DNA from 2 places in the Streptomyces sp. NPDC048258 genome. Region 2 is predicted to be linked to the other one. Evidence: riboswitches for the same ligand, from Rfam matches in the RefSeq annotation. Region 2 holds a riboswitch; the other holds the start of a gene.
The links. A riboswitch is a leader RNA that binds a small molecule or an ion and turns the genes downstream of it on or off. The one in region 2 is predicted to bind ZMP and ZTP.
Positions count from the first base shown of each region.

Region 1: it holds a riboswitch for ZMP and ZTP, as region 2 does, so the genes downstream of both, glyA (serine hydroxymethyltransferase) here and ACGFYQ_RS09970 (bifunctional 5,10-methylenetetrahydrofolate dehydrogenase/5,10-methenyltetrahydrofolate cyclohydrolase) in region 2, are expected to answer to the same signal.

Region 1 is NZ_JBICZH010000010.1:324,726-331,949, reverse strand. Features, by position in the region: gene trpS (tryptophan--tRNA ligase) at 1-353, opposite strand, end outside; gene glyA (serine hydroxymethyltransferase) at 656-1,939, opposite strand; ZMP/ZTP riboswitch at 1,974-2,064, opposite strand; gene rocD (ornithine--oxo-acid transaminase) at 2,174-3,379, shown strand; gene ACGFYQ_RS24135 (glutathionylspermidine synthase family protein) at 3,582-4,784, opposite strand; gene ACGFYQ_RS24130 (hypothetical protein) at 4,791-5,108, opposite strand; gene ACGFYQ_RS24125 (hypothetical protein) at 5,220-6,065, shown strand; gene ACGFYQ_RS24120 (PKD domain-containing protein) at 6,278-7,224, shown strand, end outside.
Region 2 is NZ_JBICZH010000003.1:535,285-542,508, reverse strand. Features, by position in the region: gene ACGFYQ_RS09990 (ATP-binding protein) at 1-900, shown strand, start outside; gene ACGFYQ_RS09985 (hypothetical protein) at 962-2,767, shown strand; gene ACGFYQ_RS09980 (RNA polymerase sigma factor) at 2,764-4,353, opposite strand; partial or broken gene ACGFYQ_RS09975 (SAM-dependent methyltransferase) at 4,578-4,751, opposite strand; ZMP/ZTP riboswitch at 4,828-4,921, shown strand; gene ACGFYQ_RS09970 (bifunctional 5,10-methylenetetrahydrofolate dehydrogenase/5,10-methenyltetrahydrofolate cyclohydrolase) at 4,994-5,839, shown strand; gene ACGFYQ_RS09965 (MAB_1171c family putative transporter) at 5,942-7,099, opposite strand; gene ACGFYQ_RS09960 (FAD-dependent oxidoreductase) at 7,096-7,224, opposite strand, start outside.

The sequences.
Region 1 (7,224 bases), on a different contig from region 2:
GCGGACTTGTCCTTGAACTGGGTCATCCGGCTGGCCTCGCCGAAGCCGGTGATGCAGTTCATGACCCAGCCGAGCTGCGCGTGCTCGGGCACGTGGCTCTGGATGAAGAGCGTGCAGCGCTCGGGGTCCAGACCCGCGGCGAGGAGCTGCGCGGCGGAGAGCCGGGTGTTGGCGCGCAGATCCTTCGGATCCTGCGGCATGGTGATCGCGTGCAGGTCGACGACCATGTAGAACGCGTCGTGCGTCTCCTGCAGGGCGACGTACTGGCGGATGGCTCCGAGGTAGTTCCCGAGGTGGAACGAACCGGAGGTGGGCTGGATGCCGGAGAGCGCGCGAGGACGATCAGAAGCCATGGCTTCATTCTCTCAGGTGCGGGGGCGGGCTCGGGCCCGCCGCTGGCCGGATCCTTCCGGGTCGCGGCGTCCGTGCCGTTGCCCTGCCGGGGTACCGGGCGGTAGCGGCCCGGCCGGATCTTGCCCCGGCCGAGCGACCGCTTTCCCCGCCGCCGCGAAGCCGTAGCCCCCGGGCGCTGCCCGGCCCCGGCGCCTCAAACGCCGGCGGGGCTGGGTACGGCTCCGCCCCGTCGGTGCGGGTGCCGCCGGGCACGACCCAGCCCCGCCGGCGTTTGAGGCGCGGGCGGAGCCCGGGGAGGCGGCTAGAGGGGGAGGCCCGGGGCCGGGAAGGCCGACATCAGGGTGGTGACCTCCGCGCGGACGGCGGCCAGGCCCGGCTCGTCGGACTTGGCGGCCGCGTCCACCGACCGCGCGATCCAGTCCGCCACCACCGGCATGTGCTCCGTGGACAGCCCCCTCGACGTCAGGGACGGGGTGCCGATCCTGATGCCCGACGGGTCGAACGGCTTGCGGGGGTCGAACGGGACCGTGTTGTAGTTCACCACGATCCCCGCCCGGTCGAGGGCCCTGGCCGCGACCTTGCCCGCCACCGCCTTGCCCGTCAGGTCGATCAGGATCAGGTGGTTGTCCGTACCGCCCGAGACCAGGTCGAAGCCCCGCTCCAGCAGCGCCGCCGCCAGCGCCTTCGCGTTGGCGACGACCGCGTGGGCGTACGAGACGAACGACGGCTGCGCCGCCTCGTGCAGCGCCACCGCGATACCGGCCGTCGTCTGGTTGTGCGGCCCGCCCTGGAGGCCGGGGAACACGGCCTTGTCGATGGCCTTCGCGTGCTCCTCGCGGCACATCAGCATCGCGCCGCGCGGACCGCGCAGGGTCTTGTGCGTGGTCGTGGAGATCACGTCCACGTGCCCCGCCGGGGACGGGTGCGCCCCGCCCGCGATCAGGCCCGCGATGTGCGCCACGTCCGCGACGAGGACCGAGCCCGCCTCCTCGGCGATGGACGCGAACGCCGCGAAGTCGATCGTGCGCGGCAGCGCCGTACCACCGCAGAAGATCAGCTTGGGGCGTTCCGCCAGGGCGAGGTCGCGTACGGCGTCGTAGTCGATGAGCCCCGTGTCCGCGCGGACGCCGTACTGCACGCCCCGGAACCACGACCCCGTCGCCGAGACGCCCCAGCCGTGGGTCAGGTGCCCGCCCATCGGCAGCGCCATGCCCATCACCGTGTCGCCCGGCTTCGCGAAGGCCAGGTAGACGGCCAGGTTCGCCGGGGAGCCGGAGTACGGCTGGACGTTGGCGTGGTCCACCCCGAACAGGCCCTTGGCCCGCTCGACGGCGAGGGCCTCGACGCGGTCGATGTTCTGCTGGCCCTCGTAGTAGCGGCGGCCCGGGTAGCCCTCGCTGTACTTGTTCTGCAGCACCGTGCCGGAGGCTTCGAGCACGGCGGCGGACACGTAGTTCTCGCTCGGGATCAGGCGCAGGGTCTCCGCCTGGAGCACTTCCTCCGCCGCGACGAAGGACGCCAGTTCGGGGTCGGTCGCGGCAAGGGCGGGATGGACGAGAGGGGCGGGACGGTGGCTCGCGGACATGGCGGGCTCCTCCGGGGTCGATGTGATCGGTACCCCGCGAGGCCCAGGCGAGCGGCCCTGTGTGCGGTCGAGCGCGCACGACTCCCCCGGAGTTGGTTCTCCGTACGCCAGTCGCCGTGCGTATTCCCCACCTTAGCGGGCGCGCCACAAGAAAGGTTTCTCCGTCCGTTATACGAGCGAGGATGGACAGTGACGCCACCCTCGTCACAGGCCTGACGGACGATCGGAGACCCCGTGTCGACAACTGCTGATGCCATCCGCTCCGCCGAAGCGCACAGCGCGCACAACTACCATCCGCTGCCCGTGGTCGTCGCCACCGCGGAAGGCGCGTGGATGACCGACGTGGAGGGCCGCCGCTACCTGGACATGCTCGCCGGCTACTCGGCGCTCAACTTCGGGCACGGCAACCGCCGTCTGCTCGACGCCGCCCGCGCGCAGCTGGACCGGGTCACGCTCACCTCGCGCGCCTTCTACCACGACCGCTTCGCCGATTTCTGTACCGAGCTCGCCGCGCTGTGCGGAAAGGAGATGGTGCTGCCCATGAACACGGGCGCGGAGGCCGTGGAGACGGCCGTGAAGACCGCGCGCAAGTGGGGCTACGAGGTCAAGGGAGTCCCGGACGGCCACGCCAAGATCGTGGTCGCGGCGAACAACTTCCACGGCCGTACGACGACGATCGTCTCCTTCTCCACGGACCACGAGGCGCGCGACCACTACGGCCCGTACACCCCCGGCTTCGAGATCGTCCCGTACGGCGACCTGACCGCGCTGGACGCGGCGGTGACCGCGCACACCGTCGCCGTGATGCTGGAGCCGATCCAGGGCGAGGCCGGGGTGCTGGTGCCGCCCGCCGGATACCTGAAGGGCGTACGGGAGCTGACGCGCGAGCGGAACGTCCTCTTCATGGCGGACGAGATCCAGTCGGGGCTGGGCCGCACGGGCAGGACCTTCGCGTGCGACCACGAGGGGGTCGTCCCCGACCTGTACATCCTCGGCAAGGCGCTCGGCGGCGGGGTGGTGCCGGTCTCGGCCGTCGTCGCCGACCGGGACGTGCTCGGGGTGTTCCGGCCGGGCGAGCACGGGTCCACCTTCGGCGGGAACCCGCTGGCGTGCGCCGTCGGCCTGGAGGTCGTGGCGATGCTCAGGACGGGCGAGTACCAGCAGCGCGCCACCGAGCTCGGCGACCACCTGCACCGGGAGCTGAACCTGATGGTCGGCGGGGGCGCGGTGACCGCCGTACGCGGGCGGGGGCTGTGGGCGGGCGTGGACATCGAGCCGTCGCGCGGGACCGGACGGGAGATCTCCGAGAAGCTGATGGAGCTCGGCGTCCTGGTGAAGGACACCCACGGGTCCACGATCCGGATCGCCCCGCCGCTGGTGATCAGCAAGGAGGACCTGGACTGGGGTCTGGACCAGCTCAGGTCCCTCCTCGCCGCCTAGGTCGTGTCGTCAAAGTCCCGTCTGGCCGGCGGGGTCTGGCACGCACTCCCCCAGACTCCGTCCGGGGGGACCCCCAGCCGCGTTGTCGTCGGTCGTCGATGCTCCGCATGGGCTCCCTCCTCCGCCTTGCGATCGCACGCACCAGACCCCGCCGGCCCCGCCCTCCGGGCGGCCGACGCTACTTTGACGACACTCCCTAGGCCTACAAGATGACGTGGGGCAGGAAGCGGGCGTACTCGTCCGTGACCGGCCCCGCCGATTCGCGGATGCCGAGCCCCGCCGCCTCGTCCTCGACGACCCACGCGCCGAGCACCACCCGGTTGCCGTCGAAGTCGGGCAGCGGGGCCAGGGCCTGGAAGCAGTACCGCTCGCCCTCCTCCGGTGTGAACGGCTCGCCGGTGCCGTCCGCCGGGTGGAGGGTGACCCCGGCGCCCTCGCGGCCCAGCAGCGGCTTGGCCGCGTAGCCCTCGGCTCCGGGCTCCGCCAGCTCGCGCGGGCCGTCGAGGTAGGCGGGCAGCAGGTTCGGGTGCTCCGGGAAGAGCTCCCACAGGATCGCAAGCAGCGCCTTGTTGGACAGCAGCATCTTCCACAGCGGCTCGATCCAGCAGGTGGTGCCGGAGCCGCCGCCGTGGTCGTACGTGCCGAGGACCTGCGGGGCGAACTCGTCGGTGGCCAGCCACTCCCACGGGTAGAGCTTGAAGCAGGAGCGGATGAAGCGGAGCTTCTCGTCGACGAACCGGCCGGACAGGCTGTCCCAGCCGATCTGCTCCACGGACAGGGCCTGGGTGTCCAGGCCGGCCTGCTCCGCGGTCTCCTGGAGGTAGGCGACCGTCATCAGGTCCTCGCCGAGCTCGTCGGTCTCGGAGTGCGCGAAGTGCAGCGGACCGGGCGGGAGCAGCTCGGCCTGCCGGCGCCAGGCGTCGACGAGGCGCTCGTGGAGGGAGTTCCACTGGTCGGCGCCCGGGAAGCGCTCCTCCATCCAGAACCACTGCGGGCTGGCCGCCTCCACGAGGGAGGTGGGGGTGTCGGCGTTGTACTCCAGCATCTTGGCCGGGCTGCCGGTGCCGTCGTAGCGCAGGTCGAAGCGGCCGTACAGGGAGGGCTGTTCGGCACGGCGGCGCCAGGACTCGGCGATCAGCGCGGCGAGCTTCGGGTCGGTGATGCCGAGGTCGGCGAAACGGTCGTGCTCGACGATGTGCGCGGCCGCGGCCAGGCACATGGCGTGCAGTTCCTCGACGACGTTCTCCAGCGCCTCGACCTCGGGAAGGGAGAAGGAGTAGTAGGCGCTCTCGTCCCAGTAGGGGCGCAGGGAGTCGTCGGGGTAGCGGGTGAGGGGGTAGATCAGCCCCTGCTCCTCGACCGTCTTCTGCCAGTCGGGGCGGGGCTCGATGGTGTGCCGCTCCACGGGTGCTCAGCCGCCGCTGGAGCCGGAGCTGCTGTGCCCGCCGATGCCGCCGCGGGTGACGGCGGACTTGTCGAAGCTGCCGCCGGAGACCTTGCCGTTGCGGACGGTGCCGCCGTAGTAGTACGTGCCCCGGCTGCTGTTGCCGCTGCCGCTCTTGCAGTACTTGTCGTCCAGCTTGTCCAGCGTGTTCCGGTCGACGCAGCGCCGGTCCGGCTCGTTGCTGTTGCCGCAGGCCACGAGCGTGGCCGCGAGCAGGCCCATGCCGCCGAGGACGACGGCGCCGGAGCGCATCCGGCGCTTGTTGCTGCTACTGCTGCTGTCCATGTCTGCTGCTCCCCTTATGGCGTGCTCCCGACAGACTAGAGCGGGGGCCCGGGCCGATGGAATCCGGCCGCCGTGAGATCCGTGACCTAGAGTCAGTTCGTGCTCATTGGGATGATTTGCGCCTTGGGCGCGGCGGTCTGCTTCGGTACGGCGTCCGTTCTGCAGGCGGTGGCGTCGCGGGCCGTGGAGCCGGGGACGGGGTCCGGGGTGGACCCGGCGCTGCTGATGCGGGCGGTCCGGCAGTGGCGATATCTGGCCGGGCTCGGTCTGGACGCGGTGGGCTTCGTGCTCCAGATCATCGCGCTGCGCCACATCCCGATCTACGTGGTGGGGGCCGCGCTGGCCGCGAGCCTGGCCGTGACGGCGGTGGTCGCGGCGAAGCTGATGCGGGTGCGGCTGTCCCGGACGGAGTGGGGCGCGGTGGGGGTGGTGTGCGCGGGGCTGCTGATGCTGGGGCTGGCCTCCGGGGAGGAGGGCTCGGGGGAGGGGTCGCTCGCGCTGAAGCTGGGGCTGCTGGGTGCGGCGGGACTGGTGCTGCTGGTCGGCGCGGCGGCGGGCCGGCTCCCGGACGGGCCGCGGGCGCTGGTACTGGGTCTGGCCGCGGGGACGGGCTTCGGGGTGGTGGAGGTGGCGGTCCGGCTGATCGACGGCTTCTCACCGGCCGAGCTGCGCAATCCCGCCCTGTACGCGTTGCTGCTGGGCGGTGGTGCGGCCTTCCTGCTGCTCACCTCGGCCCTGCAGCGCGGCTCGGTGACGGCGGCGACGGCCGGCCTGGTCCTCGGCGAGACGGTCGGCCCGGCGGTGGTGGGGGTGGTCTGCCTCGGCGACCGCCCCCGGGAGGGCCTGGCCTGGCTGGCGGTGACGGGCTTCGTGGTGGCGGTGGCCGGAGCCCTTGCGCTGGCCCGCTTCGGGGAGCCGCCGGGGGTCGCGCCGGAGCCGGCACCCCCGGCCGCATGACGTCGACGCCGGGCACCGGGGTCGGGCGCCCGGCACTTCCCGGGGAAGGGGCGGATCATCCCGGGTGACATGCGCTGTCGGACCGATGCATCATGATCGCTGTCTACACGGGTCCGCATGCGCCGACCGTCGCCGGGGGGAGCCGGCCGCGCATCCGTCGTGCAGTGCCGCACCCGTCCTGAACCCATGTCGCTCTTCGAAGGAACCTCCTGGTGCGTCCCACTCGTACGACGGTCCTGCTCGCCGCAGGTCTCGTCGCCCTCCTCGGGCTGCCCGCCACCGCGGCCGCCGCCGAGGCCCCGTCCGACCTCTACGTGAACCACGCCGAAGGCGCCAACTGCACGGACAGCGGCTCCGGCTCGAAGGCCGTGCCGTTCTGCACGATCTCGGCGGCGGCCAAGGTCGTCGCGCCGGGCCAGACCGTGCGGATCAAGACGGGCAAGCCGTACGACGAGGCCGTCACCATCGACCGTTCCGGGGAGCCGGGCAAGCCGATCGCCTTCGTCGCCGACGGGGCTGAAGCCTCTCACCAGGTGTATCTGGCGGATGGCAAGGGCCTGACCGTCAGCGGCGCCTCCCACGTGGTCGTTCGCGGACTGCGCACCTCCAGCGGCGTCGCGGTCAGCCGGTCCGCCGATATCGAGCTGGACCGGCTCCACGCCTCCGGAAATCCCGCCGTCGTGGTCGACGGTGGAAGCACGGACGTGCGCGTCAGCCGGAGTTCGCTGATCACTCCTGTCCGGATCGCGGGCGGGTCGCGGGGTACCGTGCTGAGCCGCAACGAGATCCGCGGCTACAGAACGTCGTCGGTCGACGTAATCGACGCTCCCGCCACGGTCGTCACGAACAACACGATCTACCCCGACTGCGAGGCGGCCGTCTCGCTCGGCGGCGACTCGCCGGGCTCCGCGGTGTTCAACAACCTGATCTTCGGCTACCTCTACGCCCCGTGCCCCAAGCCGGACCCGCGCAACGGCATCGCGGTGTCGGCGAGTGCGGTGGCCGGCACCCGCGTCGACTACAACCTGATCGTCGGCCCGTTCACCGATGCCCGGGTGGCCTACAAGTGGGCCGGCTCCGGCTACCAGAGCGCGGCGGCGTTCCAGGCGGCGACCGGGCAGGGGGCGCACGACATCCTCGCCCCGTCGCCCCTGGGCGT
Region 2 (7,224 bases):
GGCACGCAGCTCGCCCCCGAGGACCTGATCGGCGTACCGCAGATCCGGGACGGCCGATCCGTCTTCTGCCCGCCCGAGGCCATCGCGCGCGACGAGCCGTACTGCCTCTTCCTCGACGAGCTCAACGCCGCGTCCCCGGACGTCCAGAAGGCCTTCTACTCGCTGATCCTGGACCGCCGCATCGGCTCGTACGAGCTCCCCGCGGGCTCCATCGTCATCGGCGCGGGCAACCGCGCCACGGACAACGCGCTGGCCCGGCCCATCGCCTCCGCCCTCGTCAACCGCCTCACCCACGTCCACCTCCAGGCGTCCGCGCGGGACTGGCTGGTGTGGGCCGGCGAGAACGGCATCCACCCCTGGGTCACGGACTACCTCACCGACCGCCCCGACCACCTGTGGTCGCAGCCGCCCAAGACCGAGGAGGCGTTCTCCACGCCCCGCTCCTGGCACATGCTCTCCGACGCCCTGCACTCCTTCGGGACCGGCCTCGACGAGCAGACCCTGAAGGTCGTCGCGCACGGCACCCTCACCCCCGCCCACGCCGTCTCCTTCTGCGGCTACGCCAAGATCGTCCGCCACACCTTCGGCATCGAGGCGATCCTGAAGGGCGACGCGAGCTGGCCGCGCCGTACGGAGGACCGGGACCTGCTGTACTACCTGGCCGAGGCCTTCCGGGGACGCCTGGTCAAGGAACTCCCCGCGCAGCGCGAACACGTCTCGCCCGCCGTCCGGCAGACCGCCTACCGCGCCAAATCGCTCCTGGTCCAGCTCGCCGAGATCTCCGTCGAGGTCGCGCAGACCGTCATCGCCGACGACGCCGACGGCCTGCCCGTCCTGCCCGCCTGGTTCCTCGTCGAGGCCGCCCGCGACATGCCCCGCCTGGTCGAGGCCCGCCGGTGAGCCCGCTGCGCTCCCGCGCGGGGCACCGGCCGGGCCGGGCCGCCCGACAGGGGGCCGCCGCATGAGCCGCGGCGCGCAGAAGCCGGCCAAGCCCGACCCCGCCACCCAGGCCTTCGCCGAGGGGCTCGCCCTGGTCAACCGGAATCCGGCCCTCGCCGCCGTCGACGCCGACATCTGCCGCCAGGCCAAGTGCGCGGCGACCCCGGCCGGGGGACTGGCCGCGGTGGACTCCAACGGCACCGTCCACGTCCACCCCACCAAGCGCGCCGAACCCCGGGAGTGGGCCTGGGCCCTCGCCCACGCCCTGCTCCACCTCGGCTTCGGCCACGTCCCCGCGAGCAAGGACGAGGACCGCCCGCAGCCCGACCGCTTCGACCTCGCCGCCCGCTGCGCCGTGGTCAACCGCTTCCTGCTCACCGTCCCGGCCGGCCGGCCCCCCGACCACCTCCCCGCCGAGTACCCCGGCGGGGACGAGGAGCTGCTCGCCGCCCGATGGCGCCGCGACGGCATCCCGGCCGCCTACGAGCAGTGCGGCACCGCCGGGGACCACCCCGACCAGGTCCTGGTCACCTGGCGCCGCTGGAACACCACCGCCCCCGACTGGGAGACCGCCTTCGCCCACGCCCTCACCCGCAGCGTCTCCGCCGCCATGGACGTGGCCGGCGGCCGCCGCGACCGGATCACGGGCGTCATGGCCCGCCGGCACCCCTGGGACCGCGCGCTGAACTGGTTCGTCTCGTCGTACCCGCTGCTCGGCGGCCTCGCCGCCGGCCTGAAGATCGTCGCCGACGCCGAGCTGGCCCGCGCCCAGGGCATCGCCATCGCCGCGGTCAGCGCGGGCGCCGGCGAGATCTACGTCAACCCGCTGCGCACCTTCACCGATGGCGAATGGCGGTTCATCCTGGCCCACGAGATGCTGCACGCCGCGCTGCGCCACGGCGAGCGCCGCGGGGCCCGCGACCCGTACCTGCACAACGTGGCCGCCGACTACGTGGTCAACGGCTGGCTCGTGGAGATGGGCGTCGGCGAGATGCCCGCGGGGCTGCTCCACGATCCCGCGCTACGGGACCTCTCCGTGGAAGAGGTCTACGACCGGATCGTCACCGACCTGCGCCGGACGCGCCGCCTCGCGACCCTGCGCGGCAAGGGCCTCGGGGACATCCTGGGCGAGCCGCTGCCCCACCCGGGGAGCTGCCCGTACGCGGACCTGGACGACTTCTACCGGCGCGGCCTGACGCAGGGCTTCGACCTGCACCAGTACGGGGAGCGCGGGCTGCTGCCCGCCGGGCTGATCCAGGAGATCCGGGCGCTGGCCCACCCGCCCGTGCCCTGGGACGCGCGGCTCGCCCGCTGGTTCGACGAGTACGTGCCGCGGCCCGTGGCCGTACGGTCCTACGCCCGCCCGGCACGCCGCCAGGCCTCCACGCCGGACATCCCGCGCGCGGGCCGGTACTTCCCGCCCGAGGAGGTGGCCCGCTGCACCTTCGGTGTGGTGCTCGACACGTCGGGGTCGATGAACGCCGCCCTGCTCGGCAAGGCGCTGGGCGCGATCGCCTCGTACGCGGAAGCCCGCGACGTACCGGCGGCACGCGTCGTGTTCTGCGACGCGGCGCCGTACGACGCGGGCTATCTGCCCCCGACCGAGATCGCGGCCCGGGTCCGGGTGCGCGGGCGTGGCGGCACCGTGCTGCAGCCGGGCATCGACCTGCTGCAGCGGGCGGAGGACTTCCCGCCCGGGGCCCCGGTGCTGGTGATCACGGACGGGTGGTGCGACACCCTGCGGATCCGGCGCGAGCACGCCTATCTGGTTCCGCAGGGTGCCTCCCTGCCGTTCACGCCACGAGGGCCGGTTTTCCGACTGGTCTAGTCGAGGTAGTCGCGCAGCACCTGCGAACGCGACGGGTGGCGCAGCTTCGACATCGTCTTGGACTCGATCTGGCGGATGCGCTCACGGGTGACCCCGTACACGCGGCCGATCTCGTCCAGGGTCTTCGGCTGGCCGTCGTTGAGGCCGTAGCGCATGGAGACCACGCCCGCCTCACGCTCGGAGAGCGTGCCCAGGATGGACTGGAGCTGCTCCTGGAGGAAGGTGAAGGAGACCGCGTCGGCCGGCACGACCGCCTCGGAGTCCTCGATGAGGTCACCGAACTCGCTGTCGCCCTCCTCACCCAGCGGGGTGTGCAGGGAGATCGGCTCGCGGCCGTACTTCTGGACCTCGATGACCTTCTCGGGGGTCATGTCGAGTTCCTTGCCCAGCTCCTCCGGGGTGGGCTCGCGGCCCAGGTCCTGGAGCATCTGGCGCTGCACGCGGGCGAGCTTGTTGATGATCTCGACCATGTGCACCGGGATGCGGATGGTGCGCGACTGGTCGGCCATGGCACGCGTGATCGCCTGCCGGATCCACCAGGTCGCATACGTCGAGAACTTGAAGCCCTTGGTGTAGTCGAACTTCTCCACGGCGCGGATCAGGCCGACGTTGCCCTCCTGGATCAGGTCCAGGAAGAGCATGCCGCGGCCGGTGTAGCGCTTGGCGAGGGAGACCACGAGGCGGAGGTTGGCCTCCAGCAGGTGGTTCTTCGCGCGGCGGCCGTCCTCGACCAGGATCTCCAGCTCGCGCTTGAAGGCGGGCTTGTGGTCCTCCTCCTCTTCGAGCTTGTACTCGGAGAACAGGCCCGCCTCGATGCGCTTGGCGAGCTCGACCTCCTGCTCGGCGTTGAGGAGCGGCACCTTGCCGATGAGCTTGAGGTAGTCCTTGACGGGGTCGGCGGTGGCGCCGGCCACCATGACCGTCTGCGCCGGGGCGTCGTCCTCGTCGTCGTCGGACAGCACGAAGCCCTGGGTGCCGCCGGCCTTGGGGGCCTCCTCCTCGGCCTCGTCGACGAGGTCCTCGGCTGCCCAGTCCTCGCCGACCGCGGGCGTCTCGCCCTCGTCGGCGTCCTTGGCGCTGGTCTTCTTCGCCGCCGTCTTCTTGGTGGCGGTCTTCTTCGCGGCGGTCGCGGTCTTCTTGACCGTCCGCTTCTTCGGCTCGGCGGCGGCCTCGGCCGTCGCCTCGTCCTCGGTGGTGGACGTCGACGGAGCGGATATCGCCGCGGCGGTGGCGGTGGCCGCGCTGGTGGCCGAGGTCTTGCGGGCGCCGATCGGGCGCGGCGCGGCGGCCGCCTTCTTGGCGACCGTACGGGCCGGGGCGGCGGCCGCCTTGCGGGGCTTCTTGGCGGCGGCCTTGGTGGCGGGGGCCGCGCTGACGTGAAGGGCGACACCCTCCTCGTCCAGGACCTGGTTCAGGCTGCGCAGGACCCGCTTCCACTGGTCCACCGGGATGCGGCCGGCCTCGAAGGCCTGGCGCACATCGTCACCGTTGATGTGACCCTGCTCGCGGCCGCGCTCGACGAGCGCGACGAGGGCCTCCGATTCGGCGATCTCCGGAGGGAACGTACGGGACGGGCTGAGCGACACAAGGAGCCTCTCGTTGCGAACAGATAAAGGATGGGCGGGACATCATCGCGCGAACTCGGGAAACAGACCCGAGGGGGGTCTGTATTCCGTGGCCGCGCGAGGACACCTGTCGGTTCATCGCATGCCCGAGTCGATTCGTTACGCGCTGAATTGAGTGACCTGCGCCACGCTGTGGCCGCGCAACCGATCCGGCGTGGATCCGTCCGCCCTCTCCGCCACCCCGTTTTGCGGGCTTCGATGAGCGAGCGGGCGGTGTGCGCGACGAACGGGCCGTCGCGTTCGAACCGTTCGTGCAGCCCGCGCAACCGGTCCCGGTGCTGCCCGACCGTGAAGCCCGGCACCATCCAGATCACCTTCCGGAGAAAGTAGATCACGGCTCCGATGTCGTGGGACTCCGTAGTCGAAAGTACGCGTCATGTCTGGATCGTCCCAGGTCGGGCCCCGGTCATCCACCAGATATGTCGACTACAGTGGGCGGCGGGCCGTGACTGGCGTTCGGGTGGATCACCACCGGGGAGCGGCCCGGCGTACCTCCGTACGTCGACTGCCGCGCGCCTGGGCGAACCGCGATCCGCAGCGACGTTCAGGAGACCCCGTGACGACTGCCCAGACTGCCCCCGCCTCCGCCACCGCCCGGCTGATGGACGGCACCGCGCTCGCCCGCCGCATCTCGGAGCAGACCGCCGCCTACGCGGCGAAGATCACCGAGCGCACCGGCACCGCACCCTGCCTCGCGACCGTGCTGGTCGGTGAGGACCCCGCCTCCGTCACCTACGTACGCATGAAGCAGAACCGTTGCGCCAAGGCCGGGATCACCTCCCGCCACGTGGAGCTGCCGGCCGCGACCACCACCGAGGAGCTGGTGGCCACCCTCACCGCGCTCTCCGAGGACCCGGAGATCAGCGGCATCCTGCTCCAGCACCCCGTCCCGCACCACATCGACGAGCGGGCGGCCTTCGAGGCCATCGCGCCCGGCAAGGACGTCGACGGCGTCACCATGCACTCCTTCGCCGCCATGGGCTTCGGCCTGCCGGGCTTCGTCTCCTGCACCCCCGGCGGCATCATGCGCCTCCTCGCCGCCTACGACGTGGACCTCACCGGCAAGCACGCCGTCGTCGTCGGCCGCAGCGCGATCCTGGGCAAGCCGGCCGGGATGCTGCTGCTGGAGCAGAACGCCACCGTCACCTACTGCCACTCCCGTACCCAGGACCTTCCCTCGATCGTGCGCCAGGCGGACGTACTGGTCGCCGCCGTCGGCAAGGCCGAGTTCATCCGGGGCGAGGACATCAAGCCGGGCGCCGTGGTCCTGGACGCCGGCTACAACGAGGGCAACGTCGGCGACGTCCACTTCGAGTCGGCCGCCGCCCGCGCCTCCCTGATCACCCCGGTACCGGGCGGCGTCGGCCCGATGACCATCGCCGTCCTGCTGGAGCAGACCGTCCAGGCCGCCGCCGCGCAGGCCGGCCTGGACCTCGCGGACCTCTGAGCCGCAGCCGAACCGAACACCACGCCCCGGGCCCTCGGGCCCGGGGCGCCGTGTTTCCCCGGGCAAGGGGCCGGGGGCCGCGGCCACGACCCGAGCCGGGGATCAGGCTCCCGTGGCGGCGGCCTCGCGGGCCGCGGCGACGATGGGGGAGCTGCGGAACTCCCGGGCCAGTGCGTCCAGCGGTCCGCTGTCCAGCCGGTACGGGGCCGGGTGCCCGCCCTGAGTACCGGCGGCCCCGCGCCGGCAGGCGGCGGCGAGCATGGCCGCGTCCGCGACCACGGCGGCCCGGGCCCCGCTCAGACCCTGCCCGCGCGCCGCCTCGTACGCCGCAGTGCGCACGGCGGGGTCGAACCGGGAGGCCAGCGCCAGGATGCCGTCGTCGATCACGGACTCACGGTGGATGAGGCGGATCCCGACCGGCGACCACCAGGCCAGCGGCACGGTCCGCACCCGGGCGGCCGCGGATCCGCGCAGCGCCTTCCACAGCGGATACAGCCGCCGGTACTGGGCGAAGTCCCGCCAGGCCGCCGACCCGCCGACCAGCGGCACGACGAACCCCGCACCGATCATCAGAGCCGCCCCGGAGGTCAGCGACAGTGCCACGTCCGCCGAGACCACCCAGTCCCGGCCGGCCCAGCGGGCCGCCACCGAGGCCCACTTCGCGGCGAGGTAGGCCAGGTCCAGCAGCCCGCCGAACACGATCAGCGCCAGCCCGGTGCGCAGCGGGCGCAGCGAACGGTCCGCGCGCCACAGCCACTTCCCGCACAGCACGGTCAGCGCCGAGGTCCCGACGGTGTGGGCCAGCAGGAAGCAGACGATCATCTCGCGGATCCAGGGCGTGGTGGCGTAGTACGTGTCCACGTCCCGGAGCCGTTCCACCGGCGCGTCGCCGATCACGAACAGGACGACGATCAGCACGCTCACCGCGCCGAACACCGCCACCGTCAGCCGGGTGGCCCGCCGGACGGCCGCGGGCGGCCCGCCGGCCCACTGCAGGACCAGGACGACGCACGATCCCGAGAAGACCGTGACCAGGCAGAACACCAGGGGTGCGGAGAAGTTGACCACGCCGGTGAGGCGGTTGACCGTGGCGATCGTCGGCGGCGACGCCAGGAACGTGATGGGACAGCCCACGACGAGCAGCGCGCACGCGGCCCGGTTCAGGGGCTGGTCCCGGTCCCGGCGCAGGGTCGGCACCTTGATCAGCAGCGCCAGGAACATGACGGCTCCCGGCAGGTAGAGCAGGATTCGGCTGCTCACCGGGCCTGTCCGACGGGGTCGGCCGGTCCGATCGGGTCCACCGGGCCCGCCGGGTCGACCGGGCCCGGGCCCGCCGGCACCGCCGGGCCCAGCCCGGCGACGGCCCGCTCGGCGGCGGTGAGCGG